DNA from 2 places in the Paenibacillus sp. FSL E2-0151 genome. Region 1 is predicted to be linked to the other one. Evidence: predicted binding sites of a transcription regulator. Region 1 holds the regulator's gene; the other holds the start of a gene.

Region 1 (12,168 bases):
TACACAATTCGTATTCATGCCCATATCTCCCCTTGGTTCCTGAATTTGAAAATGCAGCGGGCAGGCTTATGCCTGTCCTCTGCACTTCCTTGTCATTCTATATTTACTTTACAGTTAGATTACTGAGAATTCAATACGATTCGGTGTGTATCACGTGCAATTACCAATTCTTCGTTAGTTGGCACAACGAGAACTTCCACTTTGGAATTCGCTGTTGTGATCCGACGTGGTTCGCCGGAACGAATGGCATTCAGCGCTTCATCCAGTTCAACACCCAGATAAGTGAGCTGCTCACATACTTTTTGGCGAAGTACAACGGAGTTCTCACCTACACCAGCCGTAAAGACGATCACGTCTACACCGTTCATTGCAGCTGCATATGAGCCGATGTATTTACGCAGACGGTACTCGTACATTTCAAAAGCAAGCGTGGAGTTGGCATCGCCATTCTCCATACCTTCCGTAATCTCACGCATGTCACTGCTGATTCCGGAGATCGCAAGCAGTCCACTGTGTTTGTTCAACATAGAGTTCACTTCGCTTACGCTCAGTTCTTCCTTGTTCATTACATAAGGTACGATGGCTGGGTCAAGGTCACCAGAACGTGTTCCCATCATCAGTCCTTCAAGCGGAGTCATACCCATCGAAGTATCCACGGATACGCCACCTTTAACTGCTGTTACACTACCACCGTTACCGACGTGACAAGTGATAATTTTCAGATCTTCCACTGGACGATCCAGATATTCAGCAGCTGCCTTGCTTACGAAATCATGGGATGTACCATGTGCGCCGTAGCGACGTACTTTATATTTTTTGTAAAGTACACGCGGAATAGCATACAGGTAAGCTTTTTCAGGCATCGTCTGATGGAACGCTGTATCAAAGACCATAACCTGTGGCACACCAGGCATATTTAATTCAGCCGCACGAATACCCATCATTGCTGCAGGGTTATGAAGTGGAGCCAAGTCGAACAAACGACGAATTTCAGCTTTGGCAGCATCATCTACCAATGCAGATTCTTTAAATGCTTCACCACCGTGAACAACACGGTGTCCAACAGCTTGAATTTCACTTACAGAATCCAGTACACCATTTTCTTTGTGAGTCAAAATATCAATGACTTTACGGATCGCTGTTGTATGCTCCAGAATCTCACTAACTTCTGTAACATCCTCACGGCCTGTCGGTTTGTGTGTCAGGATGGAGGAATCCATTCCGATCCGTTCTACCAAACCTTTAGCCAGTACAGATTCGTCAGTCATATTATACAGTTGATATTTGAGCGAGGAACTCCCCGCATTAATTACGAGTACTTTCACAGTCGGTCACCATCCTTGTCGTACTTGAAGAATCCTTCGCCTGTTTTGGCACCCAGGTGTCCTGCACGCACCATTTTCTTCAGGACTGTAGAAGGACGATATTTCAATTCTCCGAATTCACGGAACATTCTTTCGAGTGCAGCTTCAACAGAATCCAATCCGAAACGGTCAGCCATTTCGAGTGGTCCATGTTGGAAGTTGTATCCGATACGCATTGCATCATCGATATCTTCAGCAGATGCAACACCTTCTTGCAATACATGCAACGCTTCGTTAATCAGCAGGCAGATCAGACGGGAAGTTACGAATCCAGGGGATTCATAAATCATGACTCCTTTTTTGTCCGCTACTTCTTCAACAAAACGTCTGGTCTCTTCGAATGTTGTATCCGAAGTTTTCAGTCCACGAATAATCTCTACAAGATCAACCCGGGATACCGGGTGAATAAAGTGCATACCAATAACACGCTCTGGGTATTTGGTCGAGCTTGCAAGCTCGGTCAAACTCAGCGTGGATGTATTACTTGCCAGAATGACATTGCTTGGACAAACTTGGTCCAGTTGGCTGAATACTGCTTTTTTCGCATCCAGATCCTCTGAAATTGTCTCAATGACCATGTCGCAAGTTCCAAGTTCAGCTAAATGAGCTACCTTGGTAATACGGGAAAGAATCAATTTCTTCTCCGCTTTTGTAATCGCCCATTTCTCCAGTTGTTTATCCAGATTGGTTTCGATCATGTCATATGCATGATCCAGCTTTTGTGTTGTATGCTCCACGAGAAGCACATCAAGTCCTTTGGCTGCGAGCATCTGGGAAATACCTTGCCCCATCGTACCGCCGCCGACAACTCCTATTTTTTTGAAAAACATGGTTCTGCTCCATCCTTTCGGTTCTCTATTTCTCTATTGTACCCTGTTCGCCGAAAATTACAAATTTCGACCCAACATATAATAATATCTTAGCACGAGTGAAATGTAAAAAAAAATAACCAGCATAAATAAATTATGCTGGTAGAAGGGCACTGTCACGAAATTGACAACGAAATTGCTCGCCAGACAAAACTTCCTCACGAATCAAGATGTCGAGTGAATTGTCGAAAATTGTCCGTTGTTCTTCAAGTAACCGCTTTGTCTGTTCCATCAGTTCTTGCAGAATTAATTTATTCTCTCGCATCAGTTCCTCGGTTGTGACCATATCCATGTTCACAATACCAAGTGAAGTCAACCCCGAAGCCATCATCGTCTGTACAACATTGGTGGCCTGATCAAAGTCATTGCGTGAACCTGTGGAACGACCACCGTAGTACATTTCCTCCGCAGCTGCTCCTCCGAGTGCAATCATGATCTGCTCTTCCAGAAAGCGCTTCGTATAGAGGAACTGTTCCTGTTGCGGGTTATGACGTACATATCCCAGCGCCTGACCACGCGGACTAAGTGCCACCTGACTAACACTGCCTGGACGAACGAGTTCAGCCATAATGGCATGTCCCAACTCATGAATGGCGACCCTTTTCTTCTCTTCCACGCTCGACTCACGGTCTGTCTTCTCACCCATCATGACTTTATCAATAGCCAGGGATAAATGCCGCTGTTCGATGTTTAACAGCCCGTCTCTCATGGCGTATATTGCTGCTTCGTTCATCACACTTTCGAGCTGTGCACCGGAGAAACCATATGATTCTTCCGCTGTTTTCTCCAGATTAACTTCCTTCAACAGAGGTTTGTTCACCGCATGCAGTTCCAGAATATGCTTTCTGCCCTTTTTGTCAGGCAAGTCCACTTGAATGTGGCGGTCAAAACGTCCCGGTCGCGTCAGGGCGCTATCCAGCATCTCTTTACGGTTCGTTGCAGCGATAACCAGAATTCTTGGCGTATCGGAAGAATAGATTCCATCCATTTCCGTCAGGAGCTGATTGAGGGTCTGATCATATTCACGCTGTTGACCACCCTCACGTTTCCCCCCGATGACATCGATTTCATCGATAAAGATAATAGCGTTTTCCTTATTTTCCTTGGTGGCACGGGTTCTCGCGTCCTTGAACAAATCCCGAATTCTGCTGGCACCCACACCAACATACATTTCCACGAACTCACTACCCGATGCTGCTACAAAAATAGAATCGGTGTAATGGGCAGCAGCCTTGGCCATCAACGTTTTCCCTGTCCCTGGAGGGCCCGTCAGCAAGATCCCTTTTAACGGGCGAATCCCGAACTTCCGGATTTCTTCATGTTTGATCAGAAAGTCAAGCGCTTCACGCAATTCCTGCTTAGCACTGTCTTGTCCGCCAATTTCTTCAAAAGTAAGCTTGGAAGGTCCTTTTTTCTTCCGTTTACGTTCCTGTGCAGCGCCTACTGTAATCCCGCCACGCATTTGCATCATGAACAGCAAAGCTCCGACAAGCACTGCTGCAATCAGGATCGGAACAATATTAACACCAGTAAAAGCAAGGAAAATAATCAATACGGGAAAAAATCCGATGGCAACTTCTTTTGTCCACTTAGGCATTAGGCCACACTCCTATCTGACCGGGCACACGCGGCAGAATAATAAACTTGCTGGCATCTCCGTCTCTGAGACTGACATATACATTGTTGTCATCCATCGCTGTATTTACCTTAATTCCATTCGTCGCCATCTTGGACAACGTTGGTGTAATCTCGGTGTATTGCTTGTTCTCCATCGCCTGAGCTACGGTGAACATCGCATCCCCCCACCAACTTTCCAGTGCTTCACTGGAATGATCCACAACATCCAACTTTAGTGAGCGTGTTCCAATCAGGGTCTGTCCTTCTTTGTGAATATATTGTACCAGTCTGCCCAAATCAACATCAGGTTGCAGATCCAGTTTCAATTGTACGTCATTGCGGTTAATAGTTAATTGAACGTCATTGACTCCATCGTACTGGGTTACCATTTTTTCAATCGGATTCTGCACAGCCACCTGACGATATACAAACCAACCTCCAAACAACACTACGGCTGAAATGACGGCAGTTAAAGCAATAGGCAATACTTTTAGCTTCAAGTGAATTACCCCTCCCAGAATTTGGCCCAACCTACTGGCTTATTGGTATATACGAATATGTGCACATTGACTCCTGCGATAATTTTGACAGGTTTATTTGTTTTGAATGTAACTTTGAGTACATATCTGAGTATATCACATCGTATATACAATTTCGAAGGCGAAAATATGAATAAATTATTAATTTTAACTATTTAAATCAAATATGTTTACAGACAACACAAAGAACCGGTTCAGCCGGATATCCGTCTGCCGGTTCTTTCATTTCTTTAATTCTCTAGTTATCTCACTCTATCTTGTTCTAGCTGTTCGGGAGTGTGTAGACCAGGTCCACCTGTTCTCCGTTGCTAAAACGATAAAAGCGATAGTGGTTATGCGTACCGTCTTTATAATACACTTGCCACACATATATTCCATTCACAACTCCGGGCATGATTCGTTTAATCTCACCGGCAGGAACTTCAGAACTGAAGCGATTGCGTATCTGCGCTTCGGACATGCCATTCTGCAGCAGCTCACTGTGTACAGCGTTTGCACCCTTAACCGGTTGATTGTTTGCGTCGAACTTAACCCAGACCATAACATCCTGGTTATCCTTGTTTTTGCCGATCAGGGTCCAGTAGATGTTGTCAGAGCCTTCTTTGTCTCCCCAGATGTACTTACGCAATTCATCATAGGATGTAATGCCCAGTTGCTCCTGTGCCGCTTGTATGGCGAGCGCTTCTTCCTTGCGTTGGTCCTGCGTGACATGAACGTAATAACGCTGAAGTCCAAACAGAATCAGAACCAGTGCAAGCAGCGAAATCCATATCCACTTCTTTTTTTTCTTCAAAAGCCGAACTTCCTTTCCCTATGATGCTGTCCTGCAATTAACGAGCAAGCAGACCATCAAATGCCAATTGAGACTCACGCAAAATGCGTTCTTCATCCAGCGTCAGACATTCGCCATGTTTCACTACTTGTTTTCCATCCACCCATACGTGTTCAACATCTTTGGCAGAAGCCGAGTAGATCGTATGTGAGATCAGGTCTGTATGTGGATAGAAATGTGCCTGTTCAATGTTAAGGGCGATAAAATCAGCCTTCATGCCAACCTGAAGTGCTCCGGTATTATTCAAGAAGATGGATTTGGCACCGTATGACGTTCCGAGTAATAACGCTTCGCCTGCTGGCACTGCCGTCGGGTCACCAGATACACCTTTGTGAATCAATGCAGCCAGTCTCATTTCCTCGAACATATCCAGGTTGTTGTTACTTGCTGGACCGTCTGTTCCGAGTGACACGGTAACTCCTGCTTTCAGCAACGCAGGTATCCGCGCAACACCGGAAGCGAGTTTCAGGTTACTTCCCGGGTTATGGGATACAGCCACATCATGACGGGCCAGAATCTCAATCTCTTCGTCATTCAGATGCACCGCATGTGCAACCAGGGATGGACGAGAGAAAAAGCCCAGTTTCTCCAGATGTGCCACAGGACGCAGTCCATAATCAGCCACGTTCTGCTCGACTTCACGAAGCGTTTCCGACATATGTGTATGAAGGGGAAGGTTTAGGTCGTTCGCGACCTGCACAAGCTTCTCTATGTAGTCAGGAGGGCATGTATATGGTGCATGTGGCGAGATTACGGTTGTAATGCGACCATCTGCCTGTCCATTCCACTCACGTGCAAACGCAGCCGACTCCTCCAGCTTCCGCAGTTGCTCTTCTTCCGAGCACAGTCCAATTACACCACGTGCCAGTGCTGCTCTAACGCCGGATTGCTCCACAACTTTGGCAACTTGATCCATGTGATCGTACATGTCCAGGAACGCTGTAGTTCCCCCTTTCAACATTTCAAGCACCGATAGCGAAGTTCCCCAATATACATCTTCTGAAGTCATTTTCGCTTCCATCGGCCACATTTTTTCCTGCAACCATACTTGCAATGCAAGATCGTCTCCGTGCCCTCTGAGCAACGACATCGCTGCATGACCATGCGTATTGATCAGACCCGGCAGGAAGAACAGTCCTTTTCCATCCACTTTGGTACAATTTTTGTCTTCATCCGGCAATGCCTCACCAATATGCACAATCTTGTCATTCTCAACAACCATGTATCCGTGGACCACGTTCCATGTTGTGCCGCCTTCATTAACGGCAAATTTGCCGTTGTGAATTACCCATCTATTTGTTGTCATCTTCCTCGTCGTCCTTTCCAGTCTCCAAGTAATAGGCCAAACTAAGCAGATCCGTTGTAAAGTCAGCATGGTGAATGCGGATATGCGGCGGTGTTTTTAGAATGGTTGGTGCAAAATTAAGGATCGCTTCAATTCCTGATTCAATAAGCTGATCGGCTACATTTTGGGCTTCCGTATCCGGAACCGTGATAATTCCGATGCGAATATTTTCCGTTTTAACCGCTTCCGTCAATTCATCCATTGGTTTTACCGTCAAACTGTTGATTTGACTACCTATCTTCGGTCCATATGCATCAAATACAGCAACAATCTTCATGTTGTCTTTCAGATATGCGTTGTAGTTGGACAAGGCTTGACCGAGGTTACCCGCGCCTACCAGAGCCACATTAATTTGCTGATCGATTTTGAGAATGTGACGAATTTTTTCGATCAGATAGGATACATCATACCCGATCCCTTTACGACCAAAATCACCGAAGTAAGCCAGGTCTTTACGAATTTGGGCCGGATTCAGATCCAGCCTCTGTCCAAGCTCTTGAGAAGAAACAGTAGCCACCTCACGCTGATGCAACTCGTTCAAATAACGCAAGTATACAGGCAGACGTCGTACCACCGCTTCCGAAATTTTATCCGATTTCATTCTTGCTCCCCCTTACCAAGGCCACGATAAAATAATAGATGAAAAGATGAGCATTCTGTATAAAACTCAAAGATAAACGTGACATTTTATACAGAATGCTCCTTGTAATTTGGGTTATAAGTTCTTACGTGCAACTGCTTTAATCGGATACGGAAATATCTAATAAAGTTTAACGCCAAACGATAGTGTCATGCAATGATATAACGAACAAAACAACCATTATTTTTGTTCATTAGCAGGTTTTTCCAACCACTCGGTGATTCGTGGAACCATTTGCTCCGTGAGCATATGCTCCATTTTGGGACCAGGTAATGAATACAAAAAGAATTTACCATAATACGCTTCAATCACCCGTGTATCATAAACAATGACAATTCCTCTGTCCTTTGCTGTACGCACCAATCGGCCAAATCCCTGTTTGAAACGAATGACCGCTTGTGGCACGGACAGTTTCATGAACGGATTTTTCTTCTGTTCCTGAAGCAACTCACTCTTGGCTTCCACCAACGGATGATTCGGTGGCTGGAAAGGCAGTCGAACAATAGCGAGACAGGTTAGGGCCTCTCCCGGGATATCTACACCCTCCCAGAAGCTGCTTGTGCCCAGAAGTACCGTTGCTTTGGCATCTTGGAACCTGCGAGTCAATTTGGAACGACTTCCACTGTCAACGCCTTGCCCAAGCAACGAGATGTCGTTGCCAGACAGTGCCTCCTTCAGCGGATCATAGACCTGTCGCAACATCTTGTATGAAGTAAACAGAACCATCATGCGTCCACGCGTAGCAATTGCCGTCTCTGCAAGTGATTGCACCAGCATATTAACAAAGTGCGCATCACCCACACTTCCCTTCACACTCGGGAAATCACGCGGAATCACCAGAAGTGCCTGATCGCGATAGTTGAAAGGTGATGGCAACATCGACGTTAACAGCTGATTGTTCTCGGCAGCTTCCTGCAAGCCAAGCTGTTCAATCATGAACTGGAATGACTTATCTACCGAAAGCGTAGCCGATGTAAGCACAACACTTTTCTTTTTATCAAAAAATAAATCCTTAAGTTGTGCACTCACATCTACAGGTACGGCATACAGCTGGAGAGATTTGCTGCGGAATTGGCCGCTGGCTTCCATCCAGTACACCGTTTTGGCGTCATCCATACGCATGAAGAAACGTAGATTCTCCTTCAATGTGGTCAGATCTTTCAGCAGTCCTGTAATGTCCGTGATCAGACTATCCGATTGATAATCATCCTGATCCTCTTTCACTTCAAGCAGCAATTTGTCCCCTTTGCGAACCAAATCACCCAGAGTCACATAGATCTGGTTCTCCAGATCCTGCAACTCCTGCCATTTTGCAGGTTTCTGAGATGCTTTCAGACGCAGTGAAAATTGCCCCGTCTCTCCCGGTGAAGCATCACTTCGTTCAGGCAACAGACCAAACAAGGCATCGCTCATACGATCCCACAGCTCCTTAACTTCAAGAGCGAGCGGGAACATCTGATCCACCATGGAGCCCCATTGCACCGAATTTTCATGCCCGGATAACTGCGAACGAAGCATAGGCAGCTGTCCATTACGACTGTCTTTAAATAGGCGGGTCAGTGTATGAACCAAGGTGAAATATTTCATATGCATTCCAAGATGTTTACCAGCGACATCCTCCAGATGATGTGCCTCATCGATCACAAGACTCTCATAGGCTGGCAGCAGCTGATGCGCGGCTTTCACATCCGTAAATAATTTGGAGTGATTGGTGATTACGATATCAGACAACCCTGCTTCATGTTTGGCACGATGGTAGAAGCATTTACGGAACCATGGACAGGATCTTCCCAGACATGATTCGGATTCGCTCTGTACGGTCTCCCAGAAGTCCCCTCCGCGTCCGCTAAGGTTAAGTTCCTCATCATCTCCGGTTTCGGTCTGCGTAAGCCAGACGATCATCTGAGCAGCTGTGAAATAATCCTCTTTCGGTGTGGCGAATTCACGTTTATTGATTTTGTGTTCAAATTTGCGCAGGCACAGGTAATGTCCACGTCCTTTGAATACAGCAGCCTTAAACGGGAACGGAACCACTTGAGTCAGCATCGGAATGTCCCGCTCTCTCAATTGCTCCTGCAGATTGATCGTATGCGTGCTAACCATAACTTTCTGTTCTTGCTTCACACTTTCGTAAATAGCAGGCAACAGATACCCTAGAGATTTACCGGTACCCGTTCCAGCTTCGATCAAGAGATGTTTCTCTTCATCCAGGGCTTGCCTTACACTGCTGAACATCTGAGTCTGCGCTTCACGCTCTTCGTAATGATCCAGTGTATCCTTCAGATTCTCCCGAACCTGGTCCATAAACTGTTCGAAGCTTACACCATCGAGGGGGTTAGCCTCCCGCTCATCGCGTGGTGCACCAATATCGGTCCAATCACTTACATTAAGAGCAAGCTGACGATAATAGGTATGTCCGTCCAGATCCTGAATCGGCTCTGCTTCCTTCTCACTGCGCATCCCGTCCAAGAACCAGCCCAAGTCACTGTCTTCTGGTGCAAACAGGTCACTGAGGCGCTGAATCGTTATGAGCGGTAATTCCTTTAACTCATCCAGACATTTGAGTAGCACATAGGCTGTCGCCAGTGCATCACTGTCTGCCTGGTGAGGGCGATCATGTTGAAATCCAAATTCGGAAGACACATAACCGAGTTGATAAGAACCCAGTGATGGGAATGTGATCTTCAGAAAATCAATCGTGTCCAAAATGCGGCCAGTGAACGGCAAATAACCGCAACGGTCAAGAGCATTCTGCAAAAAGTGAAAATCAAAAGCGACGTTGTGTCCAACAAGCACCACATCATTAAGCAGCGGAACCATCTCCATCATCATCTCTTCGAGTGAAGGAGCGTCCGCCACATCTGCATCGGTAATACCCGTCAACCCCGAAATAAACGGGGGAATCGGTACACCAGGGTTCACATAAGAACTATATATTTGAGTTATGCTGTAGTCATGATCTATGATGGCAAGTCCGGCCTGTATAATCTCACCGTCGGACTGCGTGCCGGTTGTTTCGAAATCCAATACGGCAAATTTCATTGCAATGTACGGTCCCTTCCATTCCAGTCTATGTTACAGCATAGCAAAAAAAAGGGGATTTGAAAATTAACTGACAAAAAAGCGGTGTCCCCGCCGCTATGCCAAAGGAGGGAACACCGTTTTTTTGTCGCCGAATTCCCGCTTAATGAAGGGTCGTCAGCTGATTAGCATATTGCAATTTTCCCCTGTTCAACCTGCAAGCTTCCATGTTGTACAGTGGTTCGGTCAATGTCGGGTCATACTGAAGGGCCTGTGCAAAGAGTGAACATGCAGCTTCGGGATTCGCAAGCTTGACTTGAATACAGCCCAGGGCGTTACACACAAGCCCTTTCAAGCGAGGTGAACCTTTAAGGTACATGATCTGCTGTAAATGTGTTCCGGCTTCCGCCATTTGTTCCAGATTCAGATACGCCAGCGCCAGGTAAAAACGAGTTAATGCACTCTCCGGATGGTCGGTCACAACCCGGGAGAATTGCATGATCGCCTGCGGATACATCTGTAATTTGAAATAACCCTGACCTCGACTGAAACATTCCAGATGGAGTTCAGGCAGAGCGGTAACAGCTTCCTGTTCCGGTTCAAGGGAAGCAGGCTTATCCATCTCTCGCTCCCTCACCTGGCTCATCTTTTCTTCAAACATCAGCCATTCATCCAGCATTCCGTCACTCATCCGCTTAAGCAAGTTCCACTTTTGCAGCAATTCTTGTTTGTTCAGGCCTTCAGCGGAAGGATAGCTCTTGATAATTTCATCTAACATGTCGTTCATTTCTGCGAAAACATGCTGGAACATCGATGCATCCCCACCCTTGAAAAAATGGATTAGTGCAGTGACCTGTACTCATTTTTTGCTTCAAGGGCCGATTTCATTCTCCTTACCAGTCGATTACATAATTGTTGCGTGGACTTCCTGTTTCATCGTTTGTACAGGTTTATTCTGCCCATCTACAAATACAACGGTTGGTTTGTGAGTATTTGCCTCTTCTTGCGACATCATGGCGTAAGAAATGATAATGACGTTATCTCCAGGCTGTACCAGACGTGCAGCTGCGCCGTTAAGACATATGACCCCGCTTCCGCGTGGTCCTGGAATCACATATGTTTCCAGACGTGCACCATTGTTGTTGTTCACAATTTGCACTTTCTCGTTTTCCATCAAGTCGGATGTTTCCATCAAGTCTTCATCTATGGTAATACTACCCACATAGTTCAAGTTGGCTTCCGTTACCGTAGCCCGGTGAATTTTGGATTTCATCAGTGTTCTAAACATGGGACAGTACCTCCGATTTTTGCAACCTTATATTGTCAATCAATCTTGTTTTTCCGAATTTCACCGCAAGTGCAATGAGCAGATCGTCACGGCCTTGAACTTCTTCCTGATCTGTGAGCGGCTCCAGACTTGGAAAAGCCTGAATCTCGGCGTAGTCGATAACGGCAAGCGGTGAGGTTGCAATGTGCTCGCGCAGAATACGACGGATATCTGCGGCTGTAGTAGCTACACCTATATCTGCGGCTTCCTGAGCTGCACGTAGTGCCTTCGATAGAACCAAGGCCTGTGTACGCTGTTCTGGGCTAAGGTAGACGTTACGTGAACTGAGGGCAAGGCCATCCTCTTCGCGAACAATCGGACAGGGTACAATTTCTACAGGCATATTCAAATCATTCACCATCTGTTGAATGACCGCAACCTGCTGAGCGTCTTTCATTCCAAAAAATACACGCTGTGGCTGTACGATGTTGAAGAGCTTGGAGACTACAGTTGTTACCCCGTCAAAATGTCCTGGACGTGAAGCGCCACATAAGCGCTCCGTCAGTTTTGAGACAGATACGGTCGTTTGCGTTGCCTGTGGATACATCTCTTCAACAGAGGGAATAAATACGATATCCACTCCTTGTGAGCGTGCTGTTTCCACATCTCTGGCT
Region 2 (12,168 bases), 230 kb from region 1:
GATGCTCTTACAAGTGGTGAAGAATAACCAGTATTCTTACGTTCAATTTCAGGATAGAAACACTCTCGATTTTCCACACTAATCAAACAGGCATGTGATCTGAACGGTAATTGTATACAGTTCAATATTCATGAATTCAGCAATCATACGATATCTAATCCAGGGAGGAATCGCACTTGAAACTCGGCGTATTTTTGGTACTATTCGGAGGACGTAAATTGGAGGATGCTCTTGATTATGTAGCATCCAAGGGATTAAAAGCAGTAGAGATCGGAACAGGTGGACATCCAGGCAATGCACATTGTAAGCCAGATGAGTTATTAAGCAATCCTACAGCATTGAAAAACTTCAAAAATGCAGTGGAATCACGTGGTTTGACGATCAGTGCACTCAGCTGTCACGGTAACCCGCTACATCCGCAAAAGGATATTGCCAAAGGATTTCACGATGATTTTGTTAAATCGGTAGAACTGGCTGAGAAGCTGGAAGTACCTGTAGTGAATACATTCTCCGGTTGTCCGGGAGACCATGAGGATGCCAAATATCCGAACTGGCCTGTTGCACCATGGCCAAATGACTTCCAGGAGATCCTGAAGTGGCAATGGGAGAACAAAGTGATCCCTTACTGGACAGAGTGGGGTAAGTTTGCAGCAGATCGTAACGTAAAAGTTGGATTGGAACTACACGGTGGATTCTCCGTTCATACACCAGCAACCTTGCTGAGACTGCGTGAAGCAGCAGGTGAAGTGATCGGAGCCAATCTGGACCCAAGTCACATGTGGTGGCAAGGTATTGATCCGGTTCAGGCAATTCACATCTTAGGACGTGAAGGAGCCATCCATCACTTCCATGCAAAAGATACAACGATTGATCCGGTCAACGTGAACAAACACGGTGTAACGGATATGCAGGACTATACCAATATGCTGGATCGGGCTTGGCAGTTCCGCTCGGTTGGTTATGGACATGATAACAAGACATGGGCAGACATTATGAGTGCCTTGCGTCTGGTCGGATATGATTATGTAGTAAGTATTGAGCACGAAGACGGTCTGATGTCGGTTGAAGAAGGATTCTCTAAAGCCGTGCAAAATCTCCAGCAAGTATTAATCGAAGAACCGCTGGGCGATATGTGGTGGGTTTAGAGCTACACTAGGGGGAAATTGAATATGATCAACGTCACCATTTGGAATGAATTTGTCCATGAGAAAATTCACGATGAAGTAAGGGAAGTCTACCCGGATGGTCTGCATCGAGCACTGGCTGACGGACTTGGCGGCGAAGGCTTTGCTATTCGTACAGCTACACTGGATCAGCCTGAACACGGATTAAGTGATGAAGTGCTGAATTCCACAGATGTGCTCATATGGTGGGGACATATGGCACATGATCGCGTAAGCGATGAGATCTCACAGAAGGTTGCGCAGCGAGTGCTGAACGGGATGGGAATGATTGTGCTCCATTCAGGTCATTTCTCCAAACCATTCAAAGCGCTGATGGGAACAAGCTGCGATCTGAAGTGGCGTGTAGCTGACGAGCAGGAAATTGTATGGTGTGTTAACCCATCTCATCCGATTGCGGATGGCATCGAAGGCAAGATTGTATTGGAAAAAGAAGAGATGTACGGTGAATTCTTCGATATTCCAGTACCGGATGAACTGGTGTTTGTGAGCAACTTCCAGGGTGGGGAAGTATTCCGGAGCGGATGTACGTTCCGGCGTGGTGAAGGTAAAATCTTTTATTTCCGACCAGGTCATGAGACGTATCCGACCTATTACAAACCGGAAATATTAAGAGTGATCAGCAATGCTGTGAAATGGGCATATCCTGCCCGCAGCTTTAAGCCGGAATTTGGCAAGAGCGAACCTGTAAGACCATTTGGTGGCGTGCTGGTCTAATTCACTAACTCAATCGTGTAATGGAAATTATAAGTTTTATTCAAAAAGAACCCTTCTCCGAGTCATTGATGACTGTGGCAGCTGGGTTCTTTTTGGGTAAGATAGTACTATGGGGAAGTTATACGATATTTCCCATGGTGACGACGTAGCGTGTAATGTATACTGGGATGTATGATCCATTTTGGATGATATGCTTCTAAAATTTAAACTTTTTAGTTGCAGGCGTTTTCTTTGAAGCTTAAATATGTTATTATGAAATATACTAACAAAATGTAAGTTGATTTGAGTGATCTCTAAAGAGGTGATTAATGTGGAAGGTCAAGACTTGCGGATGTGTCCGCGTTTTGAGACGGCGTTTTCTTTTTTGGGCAAGCGCTGGAATGGTTTAATTATTCAAACATTGATGAGTGGTTCGAAGCGATTCAAGGATATCTCCAATCTGATTCCATCCATGAGTGATAAGATGTTATCCGAACGGATGAAAGATCTGGAGAGTGAAGGTATTCTGGTTCGTCACGTCTATCCCGAGACGCCAGTTCGTATTGAATATGAACTGACGGATAAAGGTAGAGCGCTCCAGCCTGTCATGAATCAAATTCAAGACTGGGCTGAGCAGTGGGTTGACTAACGCATAAGCAATATCACCCACTTTTGTTGCATGAATGACATAGACTCCTGATTTCTGTGGAAATCAGGGGTTTTTGTCTTAAGTACTATGTTGATCGGCGTTTTTCTCTTGGGCTATGCACATGTTGTCATGAGTTGTAGTATAATCTATAGAAAATGGCCACAGACGGCCGGAGCGAAGGAGGCCCACTTGTCATGAGAGAAGAAAGCTTATCCCGTGAAGTACGCTACGGCAAAAAAGATATTGCAGAACTTGAGAGCGCATCCATTCAGGTCCATCTAATTTACAAAAAAGCTGCAGAGTTGTTTAAGCGCACAGCCTATTCCCGTTCGGTTAAGGATGATCTTGCCGAAGTGAATACGCATTCTGTGAACAGCGATGGTCCGAGATTAGCTCCGGCGGTGCTGCAAAAATGGATTCAAACGTCCAGGGGCTGGAAGTGTATCGGATGTGAGCTGGGACAACCTGATTCAACGATGTCTCAGATGGAAGAAACTATGCATGGTAAGCAATTGGCTTTAGATGTGGGAGAAGGTCGGTTGGTTCAGGCAGAAATGCTGATTCAGGCGGTTGTCTGGTCTCAATATGAGAAGATTCGAATGTTTGCACCATGGCTTGGTGATGAACCCTTTTATAGCGTGCAGGAGCTGGATGTCATTGCCCGTTATATTGTGCCTACCTATTTCTCGGAACGGCCTTTGCATGAGCAAGGCAAGGTATTTAAGGTCCATCAACAATATGGGCAGATTCCGTTGTATCAGGAGTATGTAGACGCACCTTCATGTTGCGTGCAGGTTGACGGTGGATTGCTTGAAGGGCGATTGCTGACAGGTGTATACGTATCTGAGGAGCAGTTCTTCGGGCTTAATCCATATCTGAAAGATGGCGATGGAGGACGGACATACATGCAGGCTAGTGTCCAATGATAACGTAACCAATGAGAACATAAAAATGATATAGATTGGAGAGCCTGTGTGCAGGCTCTCTTTCTTGTACAAGCCTTATTTGCAGGCGGTAGCCTATAAAAGTAACGGCTTTGACACTTTTTTTTGCCGAAGGTTGTGCCATAATAGAGGTTATGGACAACAGGGTGAATGATTTTACGCAGGGTGGTGTTACCTACATGATGAAGAAAATCCCCGGTTACATAGGTGTATGTTTGCTCCTACTGGCGATCTTGGCTGGTTGTAGTGAGACACAGCCTTCTGAGCAGCCAATTGTCAAAGAGACAGAAACAGCGAATACAATCACAGTGGCTGTAGATGGCAGTACGTTTTTGCCTGATGCAACAAAGTCCATTAAGCGAGATTTTAGTGAGGGTTTGACACTCAAAAAAGCATTACTCAATAGCGGACTGGTTGATTTTACGGCAGATGGCAAGCGGATTCAATCCGTGGGTGAAGTTTCTCTGGATTCTTCGCTGAGCTGGGCTGTCAAATTAAACGGCAAGGATATTGAACAGGAAGATTGGGACATGGAGCTTCATGCCAAAGATGAAGTGATCATTTACGTGAAAGCCGCTGACAGTGGGGGGGATGGCGTTGCATATCAGACAACGTTACTCAAGGTTAGCGGTGGAAACATTATGCCAACCCTTAATCGTCAATATGCCGGCGTCTACGTTCAAGAGTGCACAGTTCGCGATGTGTTGAAGTCCAGCGGCATTGTAAGAATGTCGGAGAACAACAAATTTGTCGTCTCGGTCGAGAATGTCACGCCTCGTATGAATGAGCGGTGGGTCATTATGGTGAATGACAAAGAATTAATGGAAAATGGTCTGGACATGAAATTGAATCCACGTGATGCGGTAAAGCTCGAATTAACCAATGCATCCTAAGTATACCAAGAAGCCCAATCTCTTTTTAGAGAACTGGGCTTTTTTTCATTAAATATATAAACAAGATCCGATCAGCATAGTCAAATATTAAATACGACAGATCTCGTTCGGGCAAAGCTCACAGTGACAGATTCCTTGCAGCATCTTCAGATCTTTGATGACAATCATTCCATTGTCATATTCAATCCCATCTTTCTTACGCAGGTCGCTTAACATGCGGTTTACACTTTCACGAGTGGCTCCAATCATATTGGACAGGTCCGTGTGGGTAATTTTTTTGTGAATAATGACATGCTCTCCATGAGGCTCACCATACGAATTCGACAACCGAATGAGGGTGGAGCAAAGTGCACCCGGTTTGCCATATAACATGAGATCCCGGAATTTGGTCTGTGTCAACCGGTGGTGGATGCCCATCCATTTCATAAAATCGATCGCGAAGTCACAATGCTGGCAGATTAACATTTCCAGGTCTTTATGTTCCAGTACACCGATCTCACTGTCCTCCAATACTTCCGCTGAGAAGCTGTGTTTAGAGCCAAAGAAGGGATCAGCCTGCCCAATCATATCACCGGATTGATACATGTACATGATCAGTTCCTTGCCTTCATCCGTGGATTTGGTGATCTGGGCACGGCCCCGTTTCATATAATAAAGTTTGTCAGAGATGTCGCCTTCCCAGTACAGATGTGTACCTTCCGGATAGGTTCTATCTTTCATGGTAACCAGCAGATGGTTGAAATTTGCTTCCGAGAAACAGTTAGTATTACCGCGCGTTTCCAGTACAGTTGTTAGTTCTCTCATAAGTCTATCTCCCCTTTATGTCCATCGGACGACCTTCTGTAGTAAGCAGTAGCCTCCGAGGTTCGCCGCAAACCGTTGCCGTCCTGATCAGGGTCATCTCGGCCGGGAGGAAGGACGGTACAAATTGCGGTGGTTCAATTTTTAAGTTCAGTATATACCTAATCTTACCGTTTGAGGGGGAAGGAAAGGGGGCAAAAATGACGAAATTTCAAACATTGTGATAAAATTCACTTTTGATGGAGAGGATGAATTTTACAGCCCTATATTTTAAATAGGAAGTGAAAATGGTCGTATGAAGGACACTACAAAACTTAAATTAAATTTGTTATACTTTGTGAAAAAAATCACATAATTAAGTTTATTGTCATGTTACGATGTGAATGTAAACGAGAGAGACAAACTAATACGAACCTTTAGGAGGATGAGGGAGATGGCTGTAAAGAACGAAGTCGCCCCAGCAAAAGAACCGACAGCAGGTCAGTATATTCAAACGTTAATCGACAAAGCGAATAAAGCACACGCCGCATTCATGAAAATGGACCAGAAGCAGATTGACCGGATTGTGCAAGCAATGGCGCTTGCGGGTCTGGATAAACACATGATGCTCGCCAAGATGGCCGTAGAAGAAACAGGCCGCGGAGTATATGAGGATAAAATCACCAAAAATATATTTGCAACAGAATATGTGTACCACAGTATCAAGTACGATAAAACCGTAGGTGTGATTGAAGATAACGAGTATGAAAGCTTCCAGAAAATTGCGGAGCCGGTCGGCATCATCATGGGTATTACACCAGTTACCAACCCAACATCAACGACGATGTTTAAAGCATTGATTTCCATCAAGACGCGTAACCCAATCATCTTTGGCTTCCACCCATCTGCACAGAATTGTAGCCGGGAAGCTGCCAAAATCCTGCTGGAAGCGGCTGTGAAACATGGTGCACCAGCAGATTGTATCCAGTGGATTGATGATCCTTCCATGGATCGTACAAACGAACTGATGAATCACAATGATGTGGCTCTCATTCTGGCAACAGGCGGATCAGGCATGGTACGTGCAGCGTACAGCTGTGGTAAACCTGCACTGGGCGTAGGACCGGGTAACGTACCTTGCTTTATCGAGAAAAGCGCGGATATCAATCAGGCAGTAACGGATTTGATCCTGTCCAAGTCTTTCGATAACGGCATGATCTGTGCTTCTGAACAAGCGGTCATCATTGAAGAACCGATCTTTGATCAAGTGAAGAAAAAAATGATCGCAAATGGCTGTTACTTTGTTAACAAAGATGAAGCAGTAAAATTGACAGCAGGTGCGATTAATGCCGAGAAATGTGCGGTGAATCCGGCGATTGTTGGTCAATCTGCGGTGAGCATTGCGAAATTGTGCGGTATTGAAGTTCCAGCAGGCACCAAAATTCTTGTGGCCGAGATTGAAGGGGTAGGTACTAAATTCCCATTGTCGGCTGAGAAATTAAGCCCGGTACTGGCTTGTTACAAAGTTAAAACGGCAGCAGAGGGAATTGAACGTGCAGCAGAAGTGGTTGCATTTGGCGGCATGGGTCACTCCTCGGTTATCCACTCCACAAATGAAGAAGTGATTGGCAAATTCGCAGATCGTCTGCAAACCGGACGGATTATTGTGAACTCACCATCCACACACGGTGCCATTGGGGATATCTACAACACAAACATGCCTTCATTGACACTGGGATGCGGATCATACGGACGTAACTCGACTTCTTCCAACGTAACCGCTGTGAACTTAATCAATGTGAAAAGGGTGGCTCGCCGTACCGTGAATATGCAATGGTTCAAAGTGCCGAACAAAGTCTACTTCGAAAAAGGGGCAACGCAGTATCTTGCCAAAATGCCTGACATCACACGTGTGGCCATTATTACGGATGCTATGATGGTGAAGCTTGGATATGTTGAAAAGGTAGAACACTATCTGCGTCAACGCCAAATGCCAGTAGCGATCGAAGTGTTCTCCGATGTTGAGCCAGATCCATCCACAACAACGGTAGATCGCGGAACCGAAATGATGCGCCGCTTCCAACCAGACTGCATTATCGCACTTGGCGGTGGATCACCGATGGATGCTGCCAAAGCCATGTGGTTGTTCTATGAATACCCAGACACGGACTTCAACGACCTGAAACAAAAATTCATGGATATCCGCAAACGGATCTACAAATATCCACGTCTCGGCGTAAAAGCCAAATTTGTAGCGATCCCAACCACATCGGGTACAGGTTCTGAAGTGACATCGTTCGCGGTTATCACAGATAAAAATCAAGGTAACACCAAATATCCATTGGCCGACTATGAGCTGACACCAGACGTAGCGATTGTCGATCCGGAGTTCGTATACTCCCTGCCTAAAACGGCTGTAGCGGATACAGGGATGGACGTACTGACGCATGCGATTGAAGCTTATGTGTCTGTAATGGCAAATGATTACACGGATGGACTTGCGATCAAAGCAATCCAACTGGTATTCCAATACCTGGAGCAATCGGCACTGCAAGGAGATAAACTGGCACGTGAGAAAATGCATAATGCTTCAACGATTGCTGGTATGGCATTTGCCAACGCATTCCTGGGCATTAACCACAGTTTGGCGCACAAATGGGGCGGTCAGTATCACACCGCACACGGACGCACCAATGCCATTCTGATGCCGCACGTCATTCGTTACAACGCAAAAAAACCGACCAAATTTGCATCGTTCCCGAAATATTCGCACTTTGTAGCGGATGAGCGGTATGCCGAAATTGCCCGCATCTTGGGATTGCCTGCTCGTACGACAGAAGAAGGGGTAACCAGTCTCATCAATGCCATTCGCAAACTGAACAAAACATTGGGTATTGAAGAATCGTTCCAGGAAATCGGATTTGATGCCAAAGACTTTGAAGCACATGTCGATTATCTGGCTGACCGTGCCTTCGAAGACCAATGTACAACTGCCAATCCGAAGTTGCCGCTGGTAACTGAACTGGCTGATGTATACCGCAACGCTTTCTACGGAAAGTTTGAATAATAAATCTAGAACGAAGCGTGCCTTACGGCAAGAAGATCAGGGTTCCCCGAGAGGGGAGCCCCGATTGCCGTCTTTCACACAATAACGAGTGGGCAGAAAAACAGAAGAGTGAAGCCTCTGTTTTTCAGGAGTATTTTAAGATTTGGTTTGCTCCGAGCATAGAGGAGCAAAAGGGTTCTAGAGAGGTTACACGGAATCCGTGACGTGGCTGTTTGAGCCAGATGTTCACACAATAACGGAGTGGGCAGAAAAACAGAAGAGCGAGCATCTGTTTTTCAGGAGTATTCTAAGATTTGGTTTGCTCCGAGCATAGAGGAGCAAAAGGGTTCTAGAGAGGTTACACGGAATCCGTGACGTGGCTGTTTGAGCCAGATGTTCACACATTAACGGAGTGGGCAGAAAAACAGAAGAGCGAGCATCTGTTTTTCAGGATTTTTTCTAAGATTTGATTTGCTCCGAGCGTAGAGGAGCAAAAGGGTTCTATAGAGGTTACACGGAATCCGTGATGTGGCTGTTTGAGCCAGATGTTCACACAATAACGGAGTGGGCAGAAAAAACTGAAGAAGCGGAGCGTTCGCCTTTATCCCCGGATTTTCCCCTTTGAAATATAAAATTGAAAAAATCCGGGGATAACAGCGAGCGGAAGTTGTTCTGCCCGCGCAGTGGCTAAGTGTGAATTTACAGGGGTCAATGGGACACAGCGCAGGTGGAGTGAGTTAGTTCACTGGCTTTGTGACAAAAATCACAGATGATGAAAGCCCCAAGTCGTATACTGAAAATGTAAGAAAAACATTCATCCCGCGGTTCCGGTTCCCAAGTAGAGAGAACATGTTCCGGTTTATGTGAAACAATTCACATTAATCGCGGCTCTGGGCACACAATGCTACGAATGAAGCAAGATGTTATGTGTCCAGAAATCCAAATTAGTGGAGGGATTACGATGTCGGTGATTGAAAAAGATGTCAAACAACAAACAGGCTGGAGAAACTTTACCAAAGGAACATGGACCAAATCCGTAGATGTGAATGATTTTCTGGCACACAACTTGTCTCCGTATTACGGTGACGAAGCATTTCTCGCAGGTGCAACCCAGAATACCAAAGAATTGTGGGAGATCGTATCTGATCTGACCAAAAAAGAACGGGATAACGGCGGTGTCCTTGACGTTGACGTGAACACACCAGGTACTATTATTTCTCACCAACCCGGTTATCTGGATCAATCCAAAGAGCAGATTGTCGGCGTTCAGACCGATGCTCCGTTCAAACGTTCCATTCAACCAACAGGCGGAATTCGCATGATGATTGACGCATGTGAGGCATATGGCTTTGAAATGCCACAGGGCGTCATTGATATATTTACAAACATTCGCAAAACACATAACCAAGGTGTATTCGATGCTTATACTTCCGACATGCGTGCAGCGCGTAAAGCAGGAATTATTACAGGTCTGCCAGATGCTTACGGCCGTGGCCGGATCATCGGTGACTATCGTCGTGTAGCTTTGTACGGGGTAGACTTCCTGATTCGTAACAAAAAAGGCGAACTGAATGCACTCGAAGTTGATGTTATTGATGAAGATGTCATTCGTCTGCGGGAAGAATTGTCTGAACAGATTCGTGCATTGCAAGAATTGAAACAATTGGGCGATATGCACGGGTTCGATATTTCCTTGCCAGCGACAACAGCAAAAGAAGCATTCCAATGGTTGTACTTCGGTTATCTGGCTGCGATCAAAGAACAGAACGGTGCTGCGATGTCACTCGGACGTGTATCTTCTTTCCTGGATATCTACATTGAACGTGACCTGCAAGAAGGGATTTTGTCCGAAGAACAGGCTCAGGAATTGGTTGACCATTTCGTAATGAAACTGCGGATCGTCAAATTCCTGCGTACACCGGATTACAACGAACTGTTCAGTGGAGATCCAACATGGGTGACTGAGTCCATCGGTGGTATGTCCGTGAATGGCGAAACACGTGTAACCAAAAACAGTTTCCGTTTCCTGCATACACTGCACAACTTGGGTCCTGCACCAGAACCAAACTTGACTGTTCTCTGGTCAACGAAACTTCCAGAAGCTTTCAAAGATTATTGCAGCAAAGTATCCATTGAAACAAGTTCAATTCAGTATGAGAATGATGATCTGATGCGTCCGATCTACGGTGACGATTACGGTATTGCTTGCTGTGTGTCGGCTATGAAGATCGGGAAACAAATGCAATTCTTCGGCGCTCGTGCCAACCTGGCAAAAGCTCTCCTGTATGCGATCAACGGTGGTCGTGACGAGAAATCCGGAGCACAAGTTGGACCTGAGTATCCTGCCATTACTAGCGAAGTGCTGGATTACAATGAGGTTATGAAACGCTTCAAACCAATGATGGAGTGGCTGGCTAAGCTGTATATGAACACCCTCAACGTCATTCACTACATGCACGATAAATACAGCTATGAGCGTATCGAAATGGCATTACATGACCGTGACATTGTACGTACGATGGCTTGTGGTATCGCTGGTCTCTCGGTTACAGCAGATTCACTGAGTGCAATCAAATATGCCAAAGTAAAACCAATTCGTAACGAACAAGGCATCGCTGTTGATTTCGAAATCGAAGGAGACTTCCCTTGTTACGGTAACAATGAAGACAGCGTAGACAGCATTGCTGTTGAACTGGTCGAGAACTTCATGGGCATGATTCGCAAGCACAAAGCTTACCGTAACGCAGTTCCAACACAATCCGTTCTGACGATCACTTCCAACGTGGTATATGGTAAGAAAACAGGGACTACACCGGATGGTCGTAAAGCAGGTGAACCATTTGCTCCAGGTGCAAACCCAATGCATGGTCGTGACAAAAAAGGTGCACTGGCATCCCTTGGCTCGGTAGCCAAATTGCCTTATGAACACAGTCTTGACGGGATTTCCAATACCTTCTCCATCGTGCCAAAAGCATTGGGTAAAGAGGAGACTACACGTAAATCCAATCTGACTGCGATGATGGATGGTTACTTCGGTCAAAACGCTCATCACCTGAACGTTAACGTATTTGATCGTCAGCAATTGATTGATGCGATGGATCACCCGGAAAGCTATCCACAACTGACTATACGGGTATCCGGATATGCCGTTAACTTCATTAAATTGACTCGTGAACAACAGTTGGATGTCATCAACCGTACGTTCCATGGCTCGATGTAAGTAATTTGCTAGTAGAAGACCGCTAGAGCAAGATATTCCAAATCATATTAAACGCACAGCGGATGCGGATACAGAAAGGAAGAGGCAGCATGGTTAACGGACATATTCATTCACTCGAAACTTTCGGGACGGTTGACGGCCCAGGCATCCGCTTTGTGCTTTTTATGCAAGGATGTCTACTCAAATGTCAGTATTGCCACAACCCTGATACTTGGGCGTTGGATGGCGGAAAAGAAATGACGCTAGAGGAGGTATTGGCTGAAATTGAGCCGTATCTATCCTACTACCGCAGCTCTGGAGGCGGGCTCACGATATCTGGCGGAGAACCAACGTTACAGGCCCACTTTGTAGCCGAGATCTTCAAGGAAGTGAAGCGGCGCTGGGGATTGCATACGACACTGGACAGCAACGGTTTTAACGAACCGGAACGGATTCACGATCTGTTGGATCACACAGACCTGGTTCTGCTGGACCTCAAACATATTGACGATGAGAAACATATCAAGCTGACAGGCAAATCCAACGAGAGAACGTTGAAAACGGCCAAGTGGTTATCGGAGCAAGGTCGGAAAATGTGGATACGCCACGTGTATGTGCCTGGCATTCATAACGAGGAAGAGGATTTGCTTAACCTCGGACGGTTTATCGGAACATTAAATGGCGTCGAGAAGTTCGAAATTCTTCCATACCATCAGATGGGGATCTACAAATGGGAGGCGCTCGGTAAAGTATATCCACTGGATGGAGTTCCTTCACCAA

What was found. Region 1 encodes Rex, which represses fermentation and respiration genes when NADH is low (regulators of the CRP and FNR family bind a similar motif). Its sites were predicted from a motif close to TTGTGAAATATTTCACAA; they were not measured.
Region 2: adhE (bifunctional acetaldehyde-CoA/alcohol dehydrogenase) is a predicted target of Rex. The motif match lies at 5,500-5,517, and genes of this name have one in related genera.

Annotation. Positions count from the first base shown of each region.
Region 1 covers NZ_CP150308.1:4,335,701-4,347,868, forward strand. The annotation lists gene asnS (asparagine--tRNA ligase) at 1-18, opposite strand, end outside; gene MHI55_RS19490 (acetate kinase) at 120-1,325, opposite strand; gene MHI55_RS19495 (3-hydroxyacyl-CoA dehydrogenase NAD-binding domain-containing protein) at 1,322-2,194, opposite strand; gene MHI55_RS19500 (AAA family ATPase) at 2,328-3,830, opposite strand; gene MHI55_RS19505 (hypothetical protein) at 3,823-4,350, opposite strand; gene MHI55_RS19510 (DUF5590 domain-containing protein) at 4,652-5,182, opposite strand; gene MHI55_RS19515 (amidohydrolase) at 5,220-6,527, opposite strand; gene MHI55_RS19520 (redox-sensing transcriptional repressor Rex) at 6,514-7,167, opposite strand; gene dinG (ATP-dependent DNA helicase DinG) at 7,387-10,248, opposite strand; gene MHI55_RS19530 (tetratricopeptide repeat protein) at 10,391-11,014, opposite strand; gene panD (aspartate 1-decarboxylase) at 11,132-11,515, opposite strand; gene panC (pantoate--beta-alanine ligase) at 11,508-12,168, opposite strand, start outside.
Region 2 covers NZ_CP150308.1:4,567,132-4,579,299, reverse strand. The annotation lists gene MHI55_RS20675 (sugar phosphate isomerase/epimerase) at 177-1,145, shown strand; gene MHI55_RS20670 (trehalose utilization protein ThuA) at 1,170-1,898, shown strand; gene MHI55_RS20665 (helix-turn-helix domain-containing protein) at 2,230-2,526, shown strand; gene MHI55_RS20660 (hypothetical protein) at 2,721-3,452, shown strand; gene MHI55_RS20655 (hypothetical protein) at 3,650-4,363, shown strand; gene MHI55_RS20650 (Crp/Fnr family transcriptional regulator) at 4,451-5,167, opposite strand; gene adhE (bifunctional acetaldehyde-CoA/alcohol dehydrogenase) at 5,598-8,210, shown strand; gene pflB (formate C-acetyltransferase) at 9,151-11,409, shown strand; gene pflA (pyruvate formate-lyase-activating protein) at 11,499-12,168, shown strand, end outside.